Coraliomargarita algicola: one gene and its partner. The protein of the gene in region 1 binds, or shares a complex with, the protein of each later gene. Links are inferred from orthologs where the notes say so. Each region holds a gene or a part of one and is shown in the gene's direction. Other genes may lie near its edges.

Evidence for each region.
Region 2: the proteins of dinB (region 1) and dnaN are in contact, whole or in part, in a solved structure (PDB 1OK7), measured with the Escherichia coli proteins. The link is inferred for Coraliomargarita algicola from one-to-one orthologs.

Annotation. Positions count from the first base shown.
Region 1 is NZ_CP138858.1:1,209,205-1,217,350, forward strand. The notes cover bases 2,262-5,185. They hold dinB (DNA polymerase IV), read left to right. Parts: upstream 2,262-3,160; coding sequence 3,161-4,210; downstream 4,211-5,185. Other genes in these bases: rsmG (16S rRNA (guanine(527)-N(7))-methyltransferase RsmG), read right to left, coding at 2,262-2,296; SH580_RS04680 (DUF6901 family protein), read right to left, coding at 2,373-3,095; SH580_RS04690 (hypothetical protein), read left to right, coding at 4,275-5,183. Also shown: SH580_RS04670 (MFS transporter), read right to left, coding at 1-877; more of rsmG, read right to left, coding at 1,631-2,261; SH580_RS04695 (DciA family protein), read left to right, coding at 5,659-6,024; SH580_RS04700 (thymidylate synthase), read left to right, coding at 6,158-6,952; SH580_RS04705 (dihydrofolate reductase), read left to right, coding at 7,050-7,511; SH580_RS04710 (right-handed parallel beta-helix repeat-containing protein), read right to left, coding at 7,630-8,146. UniProt on the Escherichia coli protein: Poorly processive, error-prone DNA polymerase involved in translesion repair and untargeted mutagenesis. Copies undamaged DNA at stalled replication forks, which arise in vivo from mismatched or misaligned primer ends.
Region 2 is NZ_CP138858.1:2,883,627-2,891,697, forward strand. Bases 32-2,880 are described here. They hold dnaN (DNA polymerase III subunit beta), read left to right. Parts: upstream 32-816; coding sequence 817-1,944; downstream 1,945-2,880. Other genes in these bases: pssA (CDP-diacylglycerol--serine O-phosphatidyltransferase), read left to right, coding at 32-573; SH580_RS11690 (hypothetical protein), read left to right, coding at 2,010-2,880. In the rest of the region: more of pssA, read left to right, coding at 1-31; more of SH580_RS11690, read left to right, coding at 2,881-2,900; gndA (NADP-dependent phosphogluconate dehydrogenase), read right to left, coding at 3,020-4,525; SH580_RS11700 (hypothetical protein), read left to right, coding at 4,787-5,419; SH580_RS11705 (SulP family inorganic anion transporter), read left to right, coding at 5,545-7,257; SH580_RS11710 (CopG family ribbon-helix-helix protein), read right to left, coding at 7,263-7,715; SH580_RS11715 (ABC transporter substrate-binding protein), read left to right, coding at 7,886-8,071. UniProt on the Escherichia coli protein: Confers DNA tethering and processivity to DNA polymerases and other proteins. Acts as a clamp, forming a ring around DNA (a reaction catalyzed by the clamp-loading complex) which diffuses in an ATP-independent manner freely and bidirectionally along dsDNA.

The DNA of each region.
Region 1 (8,146 bases):
GAGAAATAAAGAGGCCACCCAGCAGACCACCACTCAGCGCCATGATAATACTCAAGCCCCCGTCGATAATACTCTTCTCCACCAAGGTCAGTCCGACGCCGCCCTCCGCCAGCGGCGCTTGTAGAAATAGATGTCCCACCCCCAGCAGCAAGCCCTCGCCGCTGCGAAACAAAAAGACAAAGGCCAACATCCCCCAGATCTGCGGCTTCCTAAAGAAATCAGCCCAGGCATCAAAAAATGTCGAGTAGATCTGTTTGAAATTCTCCGGCCGCTGCGCCACCTCGCCTTGCGGCAAAAAGAACATGTGATAGCCCGCCAGCGCGGCCATCACCGCCGCGGCAACCATCCACGCAATCGTCCACGAAGATGACTCCGATTGCCCGAAATAGGCAGCCACCAATAGGATCACCGTCGAAGAAAAAAAGCGCCCCACATTCCAAAACATCCCCTGAATACCGACAAACTTAGCCTGCGAACTCTTATCCAAAGTCGTGATATACGTGCCATCCATGCAGATGTCATGCGTGGCCGAGGCGAAGGCCATCAGCCACAGGATACCGATCGAAACGGTAAAGTAGCTCGGCAATTGCAGACAGAAAGCCAAGGCGGCCAACAATCCCACCATGCTGAACTCCATCACCACCACGATCCACTTTTTGGTCTTAAACATCTCCAGGAAAGCGGCCCACAGCGGCTTTAAGGACCACACCAACGTGATATTTCCCACCCACAAGGTGATGTCCGTATTATCGTGGCCGAGATATTTAAACATCGTAGCTGCCACCCAAGTAATCATTACGTAAGGCAGCCCCTCGGCAAAATATCCGGTTGGCACCCACGACCAAGGATTACGTTTGGAAGCAGTAGTTTGACTCATAGGCAATCAGTAGTAAGAAGAACACACAGCTTGATGGAGCCGCCAAGCGACGAGCAAGCATTTTAATAAAACACCTCCGCCCCTCCAACAAACAAGACGCCGCTAGCGCGACATCGCTACAACATTCATGGCCTATTGCTGATCGGCCCCGTAGCGACGCGATGCCAATCGCGTCTCCGCCCCACAAACAAGACGCCGCTCGCGCGGCATCGCTACAACATTCGTGGCCTATTGCTGATCGGCCCCGTAGCGACGCGATGCCAATCGCGTCTCCGCCAACAAACAAGACGCCGCTAGCGCGGCATCACTACAACATTCATGGCCTATTGCTGATCGGCCCCGTAGCGACGCGATGCCAATCGCGTCTCCGCCCCACAAACAAGACGACGCTCGCGCGACATCGCTACAACATTCATGGCCTATTGCTGATCGGCCCTGTAGCGACGCGATGCCAATCGCGTCTCCGCCCCGCAAACAAGACGACGCTAGCGCGACATCGCTACAACATTCATGGCCTATTGCTTATCGGCCCCGTAGCGACGCGATGCCAATCGCGTCTCCGCCCCGCAAACAAGACGCCGCTAGCGCGATGCGCTATGGCGATAGCGGAAAGCCGCAGCGCATAAGTATCGTTTTCGCCAAGCAGGGAGACTTCAAGTTCAGCGATACCTAGGGCCCCAGTCACGCCCTCCGCGGGGTGCCCATCGCGCAGGCCGAGCAAGTCTCACAAGGCTCCATCGATCTGATCGAGTTTTAGCTCTCTGCCTTTTTCGGCTTCTTCGCACGAGGCACGTCGCGGGCATCGAAGTGCAAGATGTATTTTTGCTCGAAGTAAGGATCACTGAATGTCTCTTCCAAATTGATTGTTTTACGCGGACGTATGCCCAGCGCTGACAACTCATCGTCCAACTCCCCGCCCTTCCAGTAAAGCACTCCATTCGGAATCGAGTTACGCTCACCGCGGCGAACATTCCCTTTAATCCAACTAAAATATTCCGGCAGATTTTTCACAGCGCGACCGGTCACGAAATCGAACTGCTTCTTGACCTCTTCGGCTCGACATTGACGTGCTTCCACATTTTTTAAGCCGAGCTTGTCGATCAGGTCTTGAACTACGGTAATCTTTTTACCGATCGAATCGATCAATGTGAAATGCGCCTGCGGATAGCAGATCGCCATAATAATACCTGGAAACCCACCACCAGTGCCCACGTCCATGATACGAGTGCCTGACATCAGCTTCAGGTGATTGGTAATCGCGAGACAATGCGAAAGGTGATGTGGCTCCAACTGATCGATGTCTTTTCGCGAGATGAGATTAATCTTCCCGTTCCACTCACGCAAGAGCACGGCCCACGCTTCCAGCACCGGCCAGGTCTCTTCACTTACATTGGGAAATTGTTGTTTGATCGCTTCCATATTCTATTTCTTTAATTCGGAACTGCTAACTTTCGCGGCTTCGCTTTTTCTGCAGCTAAATGACTCTCCAATGCCATCAACTTTGGTCATTATTTAAGTAGTCATCAAAGAGCCCTTCAATTTCTTCAAGCATGCTTTCTGAAATCGAGAAATCAATTTCTTGCGCAAAGCAGTCCAGGCTCGTGATCGCATTAGTGGTGGCTTCACTGATACTCTCGTTGTGCAAGCGCTTAGCAAAATCGATATTCAGTCGATTAATATTACGATAGATTTCTTTTAACCCCTCAAAATCCCAATCCGCTTCGCCTCCCTTTTTATGACGGAAATACTGGGCCAGTGCATACATCGAAAGTGCCCGATAAACAGTTTCCTCCGTATCGGCAAATGGCAGGTGAAAGCGCGCCATCGGACGTAACTTATCCAGAACAGGACATCCACTGGTCACCATGTAGATGCCGATCAGCGAACTAATCGCCGGAAACAAGGCCGTCTTTCCTCCTTTCGTCACCCTCTGCGGCGTCTCGACTTCGACGATTGCCGTTTCGACCGACTTAAAGTCCTGAAAAAATTCAACAATCTCGACAATATTAACCGCAACCGGACAGCGGGGATGCTCTACAGAATTCAATGGGCACTGCCGACACTGCTTATACTTCAGTCGCGTCCACTCAGGGTACACATCCCGCTCAGGCGTCAAAATTGAGCAATTTTTCCGATCCAATTGCACCAAAAACTCCTTTTCCAATCCATCTGGGAACTGAAAGCGATAGGTTAAGGAAAAGGCACCGGATTGAATCATAGCGAAACTTCGTCATATGCACATTGAAAAGTCAAAGCCGCGCTCAAATAATCGTCATATTCATAATGAAAACCAATCGCCGCATCATACACATCGACATGGACTGCTTCTACGCAGCTGTCGAAATGCGCGAACACCCGCAATTCGCCCACCGACCGCTGGCAGTTGGCGGCGCATCAGGTCGTGGTGTATTGACCACCTGCAACTATCCCGCCCGTGCTTACGGCGTGCGCTCGGCCATGCCAGTCTTCAAAGCACGTGAGCTCTGCCCACAACTCATCATCCTCCCCGTGCGCTTTGAGCTCTACCGCGCCGCCTCTAAGAAGGTACGCGAAATCTTTACACGCTACACCGACTTAATCGAACCACTCTCACTCGACGAGGCCTATCTGGATGTCAGCCACCTACGTCGCCCTGGCGCCGAAATCGCCGCAGAAATCCGGGCGACCATACTAGCGGAAACCGGGCTGACCGCTTCTGCAGGAATTGGTCCTAATAAACTCATCGCCAAAGTCGCCAGCGATTGGAACAAGCCTAACGGACAGTGCATCGTCGCCCCCTCGAAAGTCGACTTATTCATGCGCGAACTCCCCGTGCGGCGAATCTGGGGCGTGGGCCCCAAAAGTGCCACACGACTCAGCGAGAATGGCATCGAAACCTGCGCGCAACTACAACTCAAAGACAAAACCTGGCTCGCTCAAGAATTTGGCAGCTTCGGTCTAGAGCTCTACAAACTTTGCAGAGGTATCGACGAACGCCCGGTGCAAGCCAACCGCATCCGTAAAAGTCTGAGTAACGAACGCACCTTTTCAAAAAATTTGGAAAGCTTGGAGGCCTGCCAGCAGGCACTCATCCGACAACACGACGAAATGATCGAAGATCTCAGGCAAAGTGCACCCGACCGAAAGATTGCAAAACTACTGGTCAAACTAAAGTTCAGCGATTTTCGACGCACCACCGCAGAGATGCCCGGACAAAAGCCCGACCTCAAACACTACCAGCAACTACTGCGCGAAGCATGGGGCCGCAGCGGAGAACCTGTACGCCTACTCGGCATTGGTGTGCGCTTTGCTGAAAGTGAAGGCAGCAGCGAACAACTGGAACTCGCACTGTAAACTAGCGTAGACCATACGCTTAAACATTGAAACCAGCCGCGTTCATCACCTAACATTCAGCTCAATGAGCAGCGAACCTCCCCCGTTACCCAAATACAAACTAGCCAAACGAAGCATCGAAAGTGAAAAAACGCCTGCTCCCAGCTCCACAGCGAATGCGAGCTCTCCAGAGATAGAGCCCAAACGGCCACTGCAATTGCGCCCACCCACTCAGCCAGGAATCAAAAAAGATTCAATGCTCAGCACTGCCGACATGCTGGAAGACGCCTACGGCGCAGAAAAACGCACCCGCAAGCGTAAAAATACCATCGAAAAGATCAAAGCCTGCGGCTTAACACTCTGCGTCATCGTCCTATTCTTCGTTGGTACCCTCGCGCACGCACACATCTACATGAAATTACCCCGCCTAGAACCTCTCAACTGGTATCTAGCTTTTTTACTGGGCTCCAGCTTCGCAGCCTGGCTCTGCCTGAAATCAATTCATTTTATAGAAAAAAGAGAACGCTCCCTCGCGATCACCGGGCTCCTACTCACTTGCACCGTCACCTACTGGAACAGCTATGTTCTGGACTATGCCATTCGTGGCGAAAGCGTCAGCCCCAGTAATGCCCTATGGGTCCCTAAGGATGTCAACGACCTGGCAATTATCACCGAACTCAATGCACTACGCGGCGTCAGCAAAACAGCGTCTGCCTACACCGAACTGCCCAGTCAGGCCTACTACAATGCCTTCAACGCCCTAGACCGTAAACATTGGCGCCCTCTATTTCACCAATTCCTGAGCCCCGATGAATTAGAACAGGTCAATCATGTTAATGTGAACGATTATATTCGAGTCGTCGTCGAACGCATGCGCGCACACCGCGCCACAGTGTGGACCCAATACAAAGAGCAGCAACAACAGGCCAGCATCGGATGGCAGCTACAACAAGCACGCTTAAAGCCCTACACTTGGGTCCTGCGTCACCTGTAACAGCACACAAAAAAACCGACAAAAGATAATGTCGGTTATGAAAAGCTATAAACAAAATGGCGCAGTCCCTACCCCTAAGGACTGCGCCAACCATTGTCTACTTTATGTCCTCCGGAGAGGACTTATTCTGTTACCCCAAACTCCCTTGCGGGAGAAAAGTTGATGGACGGAATAGATCACACAGATTCCGCCGCTGCAAGTTTTATTTGAATCATTTTTGATTTTTCTTATTTTGCTTATAATAAGAATTAGACTCGCTTATTGGATTAATAAAGATTGCATCGCAGAAAGTGGCGCGAGGGATACCCCTAAACCCCGCGCCACACTATTTTCTGCTTTGTCTTATTACCCCAACTCCCATACACGGGAGAAATAGAAATATTGGAAAGAACTGATATAGACATTACCATCTATCGTGCCAACTTACCGTAGAGCTTAAAAATTGCTCTTTTTTCTACTAAAATAGCCAAGCATCGTGAAATTTTCCAAAAACATCGAAGACATCATCGCCGACTTCCGAGGTCTCCCTCACACGGTGACTACGTCCGCGCGGCGCGAGCCTAAGCCTCTAGACAGCATTATGGTGCTCCTGCAGGAAAAGTATAAACTGGAAAAACCCAGCCCCGAACGCACTTTAGTCGAAAACTGGGAAAAAATCTTTGGGCCCAGCCTATGCGAACGCTGCCACCCCGTGCGCATCAAAGACGAGCGCACCCTCATCATTTCAGTCACAAATCAGACACTGCGCTCCGAACTTCAATTTATGAAACGCTCCTTCTTGAAAAAAATTCAAGCACTCGAACACTGCAGCGACATTAAAGATCTGGTGATACGAAGCTGAAGCGCTCCCAGCCCACAGCCCACAGGCCGCCCCCTATATGCGAGGACGGCGGCGTTTTTGCGAGGACGCGGCGTTTTTGAAAACTTTGAGGTTTGAAACGCGGGGATCATGCCGCAAAGCTGCCTCCACAATTATGAAAAGCTACCTTGATCTTCTTCGCACTGTCCTAGAGACGGGCACTTACCGCGACGACCGCACTGGCACAGGCACCTACTCGATCTTCGGGGCCCAAGCACGCTTTTCGCTCGATGCCGGGTTTCCACTGCTCACCACAAAAAAGCTACACCTACGCTCCATCATCCATGAGCTACTGTGGTTTCTTCAAGGCAACACCAACATCAGCTACTTAAAAGAAAACAAAGTGCGCATTTGGGATGAATGGGCCGACGCAGACGGCAATCTCGGCCGCGTCTATGGCGCACAATGGCGCGACTGGGCCGGCCCCGATGGCGAACGCGTCGATCAACTGGCCGAAGTCATCGACTCACTCAGAAACAATCCCGACAGTCGACGCCACATGGTCTGCGCTTGGAATCCAGGCGAGATCAAGCACATGGCCCTGCCCCCCTGCCACGCGCTGTTCCAATTCTACGTCGCCAACGGCGAGCTCAGCTGCCAGCTCTACCAACGCAGCGCCGACATCTTCCTAGGCGTGCCCTTCAACATCGCCTCCTACGCACTACTCACCCAAATGGTGGCACAAGTTTGCGGACTCAAAGCTAAAGAGTTTGTCCACACCTTTGGCGACTTGCACCTCTACTCGAATCACCTGGAGCAAGCGAAAGAACAACTCTCCCGCGAACCACGTGCATTGCCACAAATGAAAATCAACCCGGCGATCAAGGAAATCGATGACTTCAAATTCGAAGACTTTGAATTGGTGAACTACAATCCACATCCCACAATCAAAGCGCCGATTGCGGTCTAGCGACCGCAAGCGGTAGTTCCCCAGTTTTCAATTCTCTAGTTCCTAGTTCAGAGACACTAAAAAACTGGTAAACTGAAAACTGGTAAACTGAAAACAGATGAATACTTACAAAGCAATCGCCGCCATGTCTGAGAATCGCGTCATCGGGCACGCGGGTAAGATCCCCTGGCATTTGCCGGCAGATTTCAAATGGTTCAAGCAAACAACCATCGGCGGCATCTTGATCATGGGACGCAAGACCTACGAGTCGATCGGACGCCCCCTACCGGGCCGCGACACCTACGTCCTCAGTCGCAGCCCTCAGCACATTCCGGGCGTACAACTCTTCCACGACCTCACAGAACTTGAAGAGCTTCAAACCGATAAGACCATCTGGATCGCCGGTGGTGGCGAAATATACACACAGATGCTCGCTAAATGCAGCGAGCTTTACCTGACACGCGTGCACCGCACAGTGGAAGGCGATGCCTTTTTCCCTGAGTTCGAAGATCAATTCACCTTCGAGTCCACGATCGATCAGAATAAAGATTTCAGCATCGAACGCTGGGTTAAGAAATAGTCGAGTGTTTCAACTGCATGGACTAATCTGGTCCCTCCCATAAAGAAAATCGACAATATCACCCAACGCACAAATCAATGATAGCATAAGGTCTTCAAAATAAATTGTCGCGGAAGGATCAATCCACGGTCGCATTCAACGCACGGGCTTTCTGTTTTTCCGCTCGCTCGCGCTCGGTTTCTTCAATCTTTCGGGCTTTCTCCCGTTCCCATGCCTCCCGTGAAATCACATCAATCCCGCCACGTCGGCGAAACTTCAGCTCGCTGACATTGCCATGGGCAATGAGTCTCTGCGTGCCGTTGTCCGAATAAACCAAGCCGGCCGCGTGCACACCGAAACCATAGCCCTGAAACCCCGTGAAGGTGTTGTAAGCGATGACCTGCTTGAGCGGTTCCGGAAGCCCCTGGGTATTGACATAATAACCGCCGACATCGTGTGAGGCCAAATAGGCGAGATCCATGACCAGATTAAAACGCACATCCGATTCCCAACCAAAACGACCGACACCAAAGCCCCGCTGCCCACCATCGATTCCCGAGTTGCCAACCCGGCGAATCACATTGCGCAACACATGATTCCGTAGCCCCCAGACCTGGACGCCTGCGGTCCGGCGCCCCAGCCAACCGATGTCTTCA
Region 2 (8,071 bases), 1.7 Mb from region 1 along the record:
TCCTTCGGTGTCGCGCCCGCTCTCATGATGATCTTTCTGGTGCTGACGCCTACGGTCGAAAAATATCCGATCTTTTTACAAATTAGCTGGCTGATTGGATTTGTATACTTGCTATGTGCAGCCGTTCGGCTCGCGCGTTTTAACGTGCTGACTCACCCGATGCTTCCTCCGGCCGAGAGGTTGAAAGGCACCAATGACTTTTTGGGCCTGCCGGTGCCTGCGGCGGCTGGGATGATTGCCTCGATCGTATTAGTCATCACCAGCCTCAAAACCCCCACATACGACTCCCGTAGCCTGGCGCTACTGATCCCTCCCTTCATGCTAGCGATCGCTTATCTGATGGTGAGCAATATACAGTATCCCAGCTTCAAAAACGTCGATTGGCAAACACAGACAAAGTTTCGCTCCTTCATCGCTCTGATTCTAGGCTTGGGCACTGCTTTCTTCTTCAAGGAATTCTTTTTTGCGCTGCTGTTTTTTACTTACATAGCCTATGGGCCCATCCGTCATTTCGTCCGCATCTACCGTGCTCGTAAAAATCTCAAGTTAGGCCCCAATAAAGGCAGTGAATAACTTGGGAATAAGTGCGAATAGTCTGTGGATTTCTAAAAAGTTATTCCCATTGTTCACTCTCCTCATTTTTAATTCACCCTCTTTTACACATAAAATTTATTTCGCAAATGACTTGTCGGCAGAGACTTGATGAGTTGTTCTACTTAATCCACCCCCTTACTGTTACTAAGAGATTTAAATATATAAAAAGAACTATTATATAAGCATTGCCAGTAAGTCCAAAAAAACGCCAAATTCTCCACCATGAAGTTCAAGATCAACCAGGATCATTTTAGCAACGGCCTCCAACAAGTTCTCAACGTTGTTGCGACTCGTTCTACCATGCCCATCCTCAGCAATGTGCTGATCGAAGCCGAGGAGGGTCACATTTCGCTGACTACAACCAACCTTGACCTTGGCATTCGTTGCCGAATCAAGGCTGAGGTTTCTGAACCTGGCAGCACGACATTGCCAGTTCGCAAATTGGCGACAATCGTGCGTGAGCTTCCGGTCAACGAGGTATTTGTTGAAACCAGTGATAGCAACCAGGCGAAGATTACATCGGGTGGTTCACTTTTCAAAATCATGGGTTTGAGTGCTGAGGAGTTTCCACCGTTGCCTACTTTTGAGAATCGTAAAGTCTTTGAGCTTTCGCAGGACAAAATCGTAAACATGCTCAAGAGCGTGTCTTACGCTCAATCCACGGATGAGAATCGCTACATCCTCAACGGTGTATACTTTAACTTTGCGGATGAGAAATTGACGCTGGTGGCGACGGATGGACGCCGTCTTGGTTTGACTGCGCTGGAACTAGAAATCAGCGAAGACAATGCGGGCAGCCTAATTTTGCCTGCCAAGACAGTGGGCGAGCTGGAGCGTTTGATGGGCAAGGGAGAAGCTGTGAAGGTCGCCTTCAACGATCGTCAGGCAGCTTTTGAAATCGCGATCGATGAAGCGGGCGATTCCGGTTTGATTGACCACCTCTATCTCGTATCCAAGATTGTAGAAGGTAACTACCCGAATTATCGTCAAGTCATCCCTAAGGAAACAGAGCACCGAGTCAAAATCGAGCGTGAGTTAATGCTTGAATGCGTGCACCGTGCAGCTTTGGTGACATCGGACAAGAGTAACTCTGTAAAGCTTAAGGTGAGTAAGAACCTGCTGGAAATCTCTGGCTCGTCGACTGAATATGGTGAATCGCACGAATCGATGGCGATCGCTTATGATGGCCCTGAGGTGCAAGTCGCGTTCAATCCACAATTTTTAATGGAGCCGCTTAAGGCTTTGACTAAGGATGAGGTCTTCTTCGAGTTCAAGGATGAGCTCAGCCCGGGGCTATTCAAGACATTGGATAACTTCATCTGTGTGATCATGCCACTGCGCTTGAACTAATTTAAGCGACCATAACACATTTTATGAAGGACGGTCGTTCAGGCCGTCCTTCTTTGTTTTAGACTATGTTTACTGAATCTTCAGAAATCTATCAATGGCTACTATTTATGGTGGCGATCGTGACAGTCTTGTTACCAATGCTTGGTAACCGCCTATCGATGCCTGCTTTTATCGTGTTAGGGCGTTGGACGCGGTGGTTCCTCTTCGCTGCTTTATTTGCCTATTTTCTGAAAGTATTTGGTCTCTCCTATCGTCCAGACTGGGTGCATTTTGTGACAGGGCTGGCTCTTTGGTTTGTATTGGAGACGGGGTATAATTGGATCGCAATTAAAGCGCTCAGCCGCAGTGAATTACCGCTATTTCCAGAGTTTTATGAGAATGTTGACGGCGATGAATGGCCGGCAGATGCACGTTTTATTGAACTCAAGGATTGGTTGCGCACTGAAAAGTATAGTCGGCTTAAAGCTCTGAAGGCAGAACTGTTTGAAGGCACCTTTTTACGTGCATCAATTTATGAAAGCACGGATGGGCTGACGCGCATACAAATCTTATTTTTACCGAAGCGCAAAGGCGGTGCGATTGCTTGTTATACGATCAGCACGCAGTCAAAAGATGGTGAGCGCTTGATTACGGATAATCTTTTCCTTCCATATGGAGGCTATTATCCAGAGAGTTGGAATATGTGCCGCAAACCATTAATTGGTTCTTTAAAACGCCTGCTACTTTTACATCGAAAACGTTTGTTGGCTTCTGGTTTTGAACCCGTTCCAGTCGAAGAGGATGCTTTAGTTGAGTTAAATGATCAGCAACGCATACTTGAGCGGCTCAATGTAGAGACTGGGTTTTTAGTGCCACGTCCGCGCCAGGAAGAGGATGGTAAGATTACCTATGAAGGCCGCTACAGGCTTTGGAAGGAAATGTGGATGTTAGCTTACCTGGGCAAATCAGTGGCCTAGTCGGGAGACCTCTCTGATTACAGCGAATCTTTTATAGGCACAAAAAAGCCCCCTAAAGAGGGGGCTTTGAAAGTTGAAAGCGTTTAGCTTCTATTTATGTGACCGCTCGTTGCGAGCAATTACATTTCCAATTGTGGGCGATCTGCCTTGGGCCAGTCGATGTGGTAGAACTTGCCACGAGGCTCATCGGTGCGCTCGTAAGTGTGGGCACCAAAGTAGTCACGTTGAGCTTGCAGAAGGTTTTGCGGCAAGCGCGAGCTACGGTAGCCATCGAAGTAAGACAGCGCGGAGCTGAAGGTTGGGATGGATACACCGTGTGTGGCGGCTAGAGCCACGACTTTACGCCAGCTCTTTTGGGCGGTGTGGATGGCTTCGCTGAAGTATGGGTCCAGCAGAAGGTTGGCGAGATTCGGATCACGCTCATAGGCTTCTGTGATCTTTTGCAGGAAGGCCGCACGAATGATGCAACCACCGCGGAAGATTTGTGCAATCTCACCGAAATTGAGCTTCCAGCCATATTCCTCTTGAGCGTAAGCCATCAATTGGAAGCCTTGTGCATAGGAGCAGATCTTGGAGGCGTAAAGAGCCTCGCGGATCGCTTCGACCATTTCAGCCTTGTCGCCAGTGAAGGCTTCGGCCTCAGGGCCTTTAAGGATCTTTTCCGCAGCAACACGTTCGTCTTTAACGGCTGATAGGCAGCGAGCAAAGACGGCTTCGGCTACGGTGGGTGCAGGTGTGCCCATGTCGAGCGCATTGACAGAGGTCCATTTACCTGTGCCCTTCTGACCCGCTGTATCGAGCACGATGTCGACGAATGGTTTGCCAGTTACGGGATCGGTTTGCTTCAGAATGTCGGCTGTGATTTCGATCAGGAAGGAGTCGAGGTCGCCCTTGTTCCACTCAGTGAAGATGTCGCCCATCTCTGCCGGAGAGAGTCCCAACACATTTTGCATGAGGTCATAAGCCTCGCAGATCATCTGCATGTCACCGTATTCGATGCCGTTGTGGACCATCTTAACGTAGTGTCCGGCACCGTCTGGACCGATATAGGCGGTGCAACTGAAACCACCTTCGACAGGCTTGCCAGCTTCGGCGCCTTCGAGTGGTTTACCAGTTTCTGGGTCTACTTTGGCTGCGATCGCTTTCCAAATGGGCTCTAGGTGCGACCAAGCTTCCTTGCTGCCGCCTGGCATTAGAGACGGACCAAAGCGAGCGCCTTCTTCTCCGCCGGATACTCCGGAACCGATGAAACGAAGCCCTTTTTCTGTAAGCTCTTTTTCGCGCCGGATGGTGTCGTCCCACTTGGCGTTGCCACCGTCGATGATGATATCACCTTCTTCAAGAAGGGGAATTAAGCCTTCGATCACCTTGTCTGTCGCCCAACCTGCTTGCACCAGAATGATGATTTTACGAGGACGTTTGAGCGAGGCGACAAAGTCTTTGAGCTCGGCTTGACCGACTAGGCCACCCGGCGTGTCGGGGTTAGCCGCGACGAATTCTTCCATTTTGGAAGTCGTCCGGTTATAAACGGAAATCTTAAAGCCATGGTCGGCGATGTTAAGAGCCAGATTTTGGCCCATTACTGCGAGGCCAATCAGGCCAATATCGGAGGTTGCTTCAGACATAATTTGTATGGATTAAAAGTTGAATTAGGAAATCCAGCTCCAAAGTCTACGCAAGGGCAGACTGGGAAAGAGGCATGAATTATCGTCATATCTGGGATACATTTGATTAAAACGAACCAAAATAGCGCGTTATACTATGAATGAAAATTATATAATCCCGAGATTTTTTGCATAAATGCGCAGTTTGAGGTCCATTAGTAAGCTCTGATTGAAGCGTTACAGTCATGCGTAAATTGACTATTTGAATTGTCATTCAGAAAAATGCCTTCAAACGTAGGCGCCATGGAAGTAGTGGCAGGTATCTCTAAAGAATGGCGTCGTCGTATGCTATTTATGTTTTTTATGATCTTCGGTATGGCTGCCTGGTTTTTATCGGATGGCTATATCATGTGGCCGAACGAGGCGCAGCGCTATGGAGAGTATGCAGAAATCAAGGATGCTTTGATTGAGTCAGGAGACGCGGTAGATGAAGAAAGTTCTTCAGTAAAGCTCGCTTGGCAACGCCATGCCCGCGAGGCAGGTTATCGCAGTAATGTGCCAAAGGAGCGCACTGATGCAGATATTCATGAACAGCGCGTTATTGGCTGGGTGATGATGTGCGGCTCTTTGTTATTTGGTGCATGGATAGCATGGAATCATACCCGTAAGGTGCGCGCAGAGGGAGAGCTAGTGATCGGTGCTTCTGGTGAGCGTGTCGAGTTGGACTCCATTACAGGCATGGACCGTAAGAAGTGGAAGAATAAGGGGATCGCTTATGCCATTTACGATGATGGGGGGAAATCCCGCCGGCTATGCTTGGATGAGCATAAGTTCAAAGGCTGTGAAGCGATCATTTTAGAGGCAGAGAAGCGTATCAAAGCGCGTGCTGAAGCAACACAGTCAGCGTCCAATTAGAGTTTAACGTGGGTGCTAGTAAGGATGCTCGTTTTTGGGCTGAACTATAAATTTACTTTGCCTAAATCGTGAGAAAGTGCTGAGGCTTGTACTTTGCGGTCTCTGTTGGACCGTTCTGACAACTTATGAAGCCACACGCTTACAAACCACGTTTCCTTGAATTATTGTGCAATCGTCCTAGTGGCGCCGACATCGGACGCGAGGCCGCCGCGGGGCTCACGGTCGGTTTAATTGCTCTACCGCTGGCACTTGCCCTAGGCATTGCGAGTATTCCAGTCGGGGCGGACACTCCTTACTCCGCGCCGGCATTGGGGATCTATACGGCGATTATCGCTGGTTTTTTAATTTCCGTATTCGGAGGTAGTCGGGTGCAGATCGGCGGGCCGACCGCGGCCTTTATCCCGATTGTGCTACTCATTGTGCAAGCGCATGGCTATGTCGGCCTGTTGTTGGCGACGATGATGGCTGGCATCATATTGATTTTAATGGGCTTTGCGCGGCTGGGCACTTTGATCAAATACATTCCTTGGCCCGTTACCTCGGGCTTTACCACTGGTATTGCGGTGGCGATTATGGTCACTCAGGTGGTTGATTTTAGCGGTATTCATGGAGAGACTGCGATCCCGGGCGAGTTTTTTGAAAAAGTAGAATGGCTGTGTCACCATTTGGGAACTTTAGATGCGATGACTGTTCTGGTCGCACTACTTTCCTGTGCGGTTATATTCTTTTGGCCGCGTATAGGTTGGAAGCGCCTTCCAGGTTCGATTGTGGCCATGTTGCTCGGCACCTTGGCGGTGTGGGGCTTGAATCAGCTGGAGGGCGTTCAGATCGCCACTGTGGGCTCGCGATTCGGCGATTCGGCGATTCCGGCGCATTTGCCCAGTTTTATGATGCCTGCAGTTTCGGTGGAAATGATACGGGAGTTGATTATGCCAGCCACGGCGATCGCGATTTTGTGTTCGATTGAGTCTTTGCTCTCGGCGGTGGTGGCCGATGGTCTGACTAATCAGCGGCATGATAGTAACTCGGAGCTGATCGGCCAAGGTATCGCGAATTTGATTTGTCCCTTCTTCGGAGGTTTGCCTGCGACCGGCGCGATTGCACGCACTTCGGCTAATATTCGTAATGGCGGCCGTACTCCTTTGGCTGGGGTTGTGCATGCGCTTTCATTGTTGGCTATTGTACTGCTCTTTTCCTCTTTTGCGCGATATATCCCGATGCCGACCATGGCTGCAGTGCTGGTGATGGTGGCCTTGCACATGGGGGAGTGGCGGGCTTTAAAGGAAATCAAGCGCATGCAAACGGGGGATGCTTTGGTTCTATTGACGACTTTTGCGCTAACGGTGATCTTTGATTTGGTGGTGGCAATTGAGATTGGTATGGTCTTGGCAGCCTTGCTGTTTATTCGTCGCGTTTCAGAGACTACGGAGGTCAGCCGTGTGACGCACAATGATGTCTTGGAATCGCCCGAGCACGTTGCGCAAGGTAAAGCGATTCCCGAGGGCGTGCTGGTGTATCGTATTTTTGGCCCCTTCCTATTTGGTGCTGCCGATAAGATGCAAGACGCGCTGGAGGAATTGTCCGACTATCCTAAAGTGATCATCTTGCGCATGCACTTAGTGACCGCAATGGATACCACTGCGCTTTATGCCTTAGTCAATTTAGTCGAACGGATGCGGGAGAGAGGAACGTCGATCGTTGTGAGCGGAATCCATCGGCAGCCCTTGGAACTTCTACGTAAATCGGATTCGCTGAAAACGCTGGGAATCGATAATTTCTGCGGCCACTATGACGAAGCGCTTAATCGTGCGCAGCAGTTGATCGCCGAGAGCAAATAGCAATTTTAGCGGGCATGGACTTGCGGGATCAGTTTGTTGGTCAAAGTAAGGCCGCCGGAACTGACGCCTTTGCATGCCAGCATTTGATTTGTCAGTTCACGCAGGTTCTGCACCGGGCCCTGGGCTAATACCACTTCCATTATGTACTGGCCCTCAAGTAATACATGTTGGCTACTGATGCACTCTTGCACGTACTGACGTTGGATTTTGGCTAGCTGCTGTAGCAGTCCCGTCTTTCCCGTGTCATAAATAAGAGTGATCGTTCCGGCCATGATGGCCGAGTTGTCTTCTTGTTTATGTTGGATGAGGCTCTCCTCAATCATCTCAGCAATGGCTTGCGAACGGTTTTGAAAGCCACGGGAGTCCACCATGTCGTCCAGCGCAGTCGCCAATTTCGCTGGCAGTGAGATACTTATGCGCTGAGCGAGTGTTCTGTTCGTTTTTTGTACAGTCTTCATACGATTTATATTTAAAATTCAAATCGTAATACTTTTTGCAATAATAATATTACTATTTTTAACACTTATGTGTATTGGCATGCTTCGTGCAAGACTGCAGTGGATCGTTGGCAGCTTCTGTTGACGGTATGTTCTTCTCACTGACACTCACCATCAAAAACACTAGGATTATGTTGAAACTAAAAAATTGGGCTGGAAAAGCCACACGGACAGGACTCTGCGCACTTGCACTGATCAGTGCAAACATGCTTTCAGCCAAGGAACCTCTTAAAATTGGCTACAGTGACTGGCCAGGATGGGTGGCATGGCAAATCGGTATCGATAAGGGCTGGTTTGAAGAAGAAGGTGTCGACGTG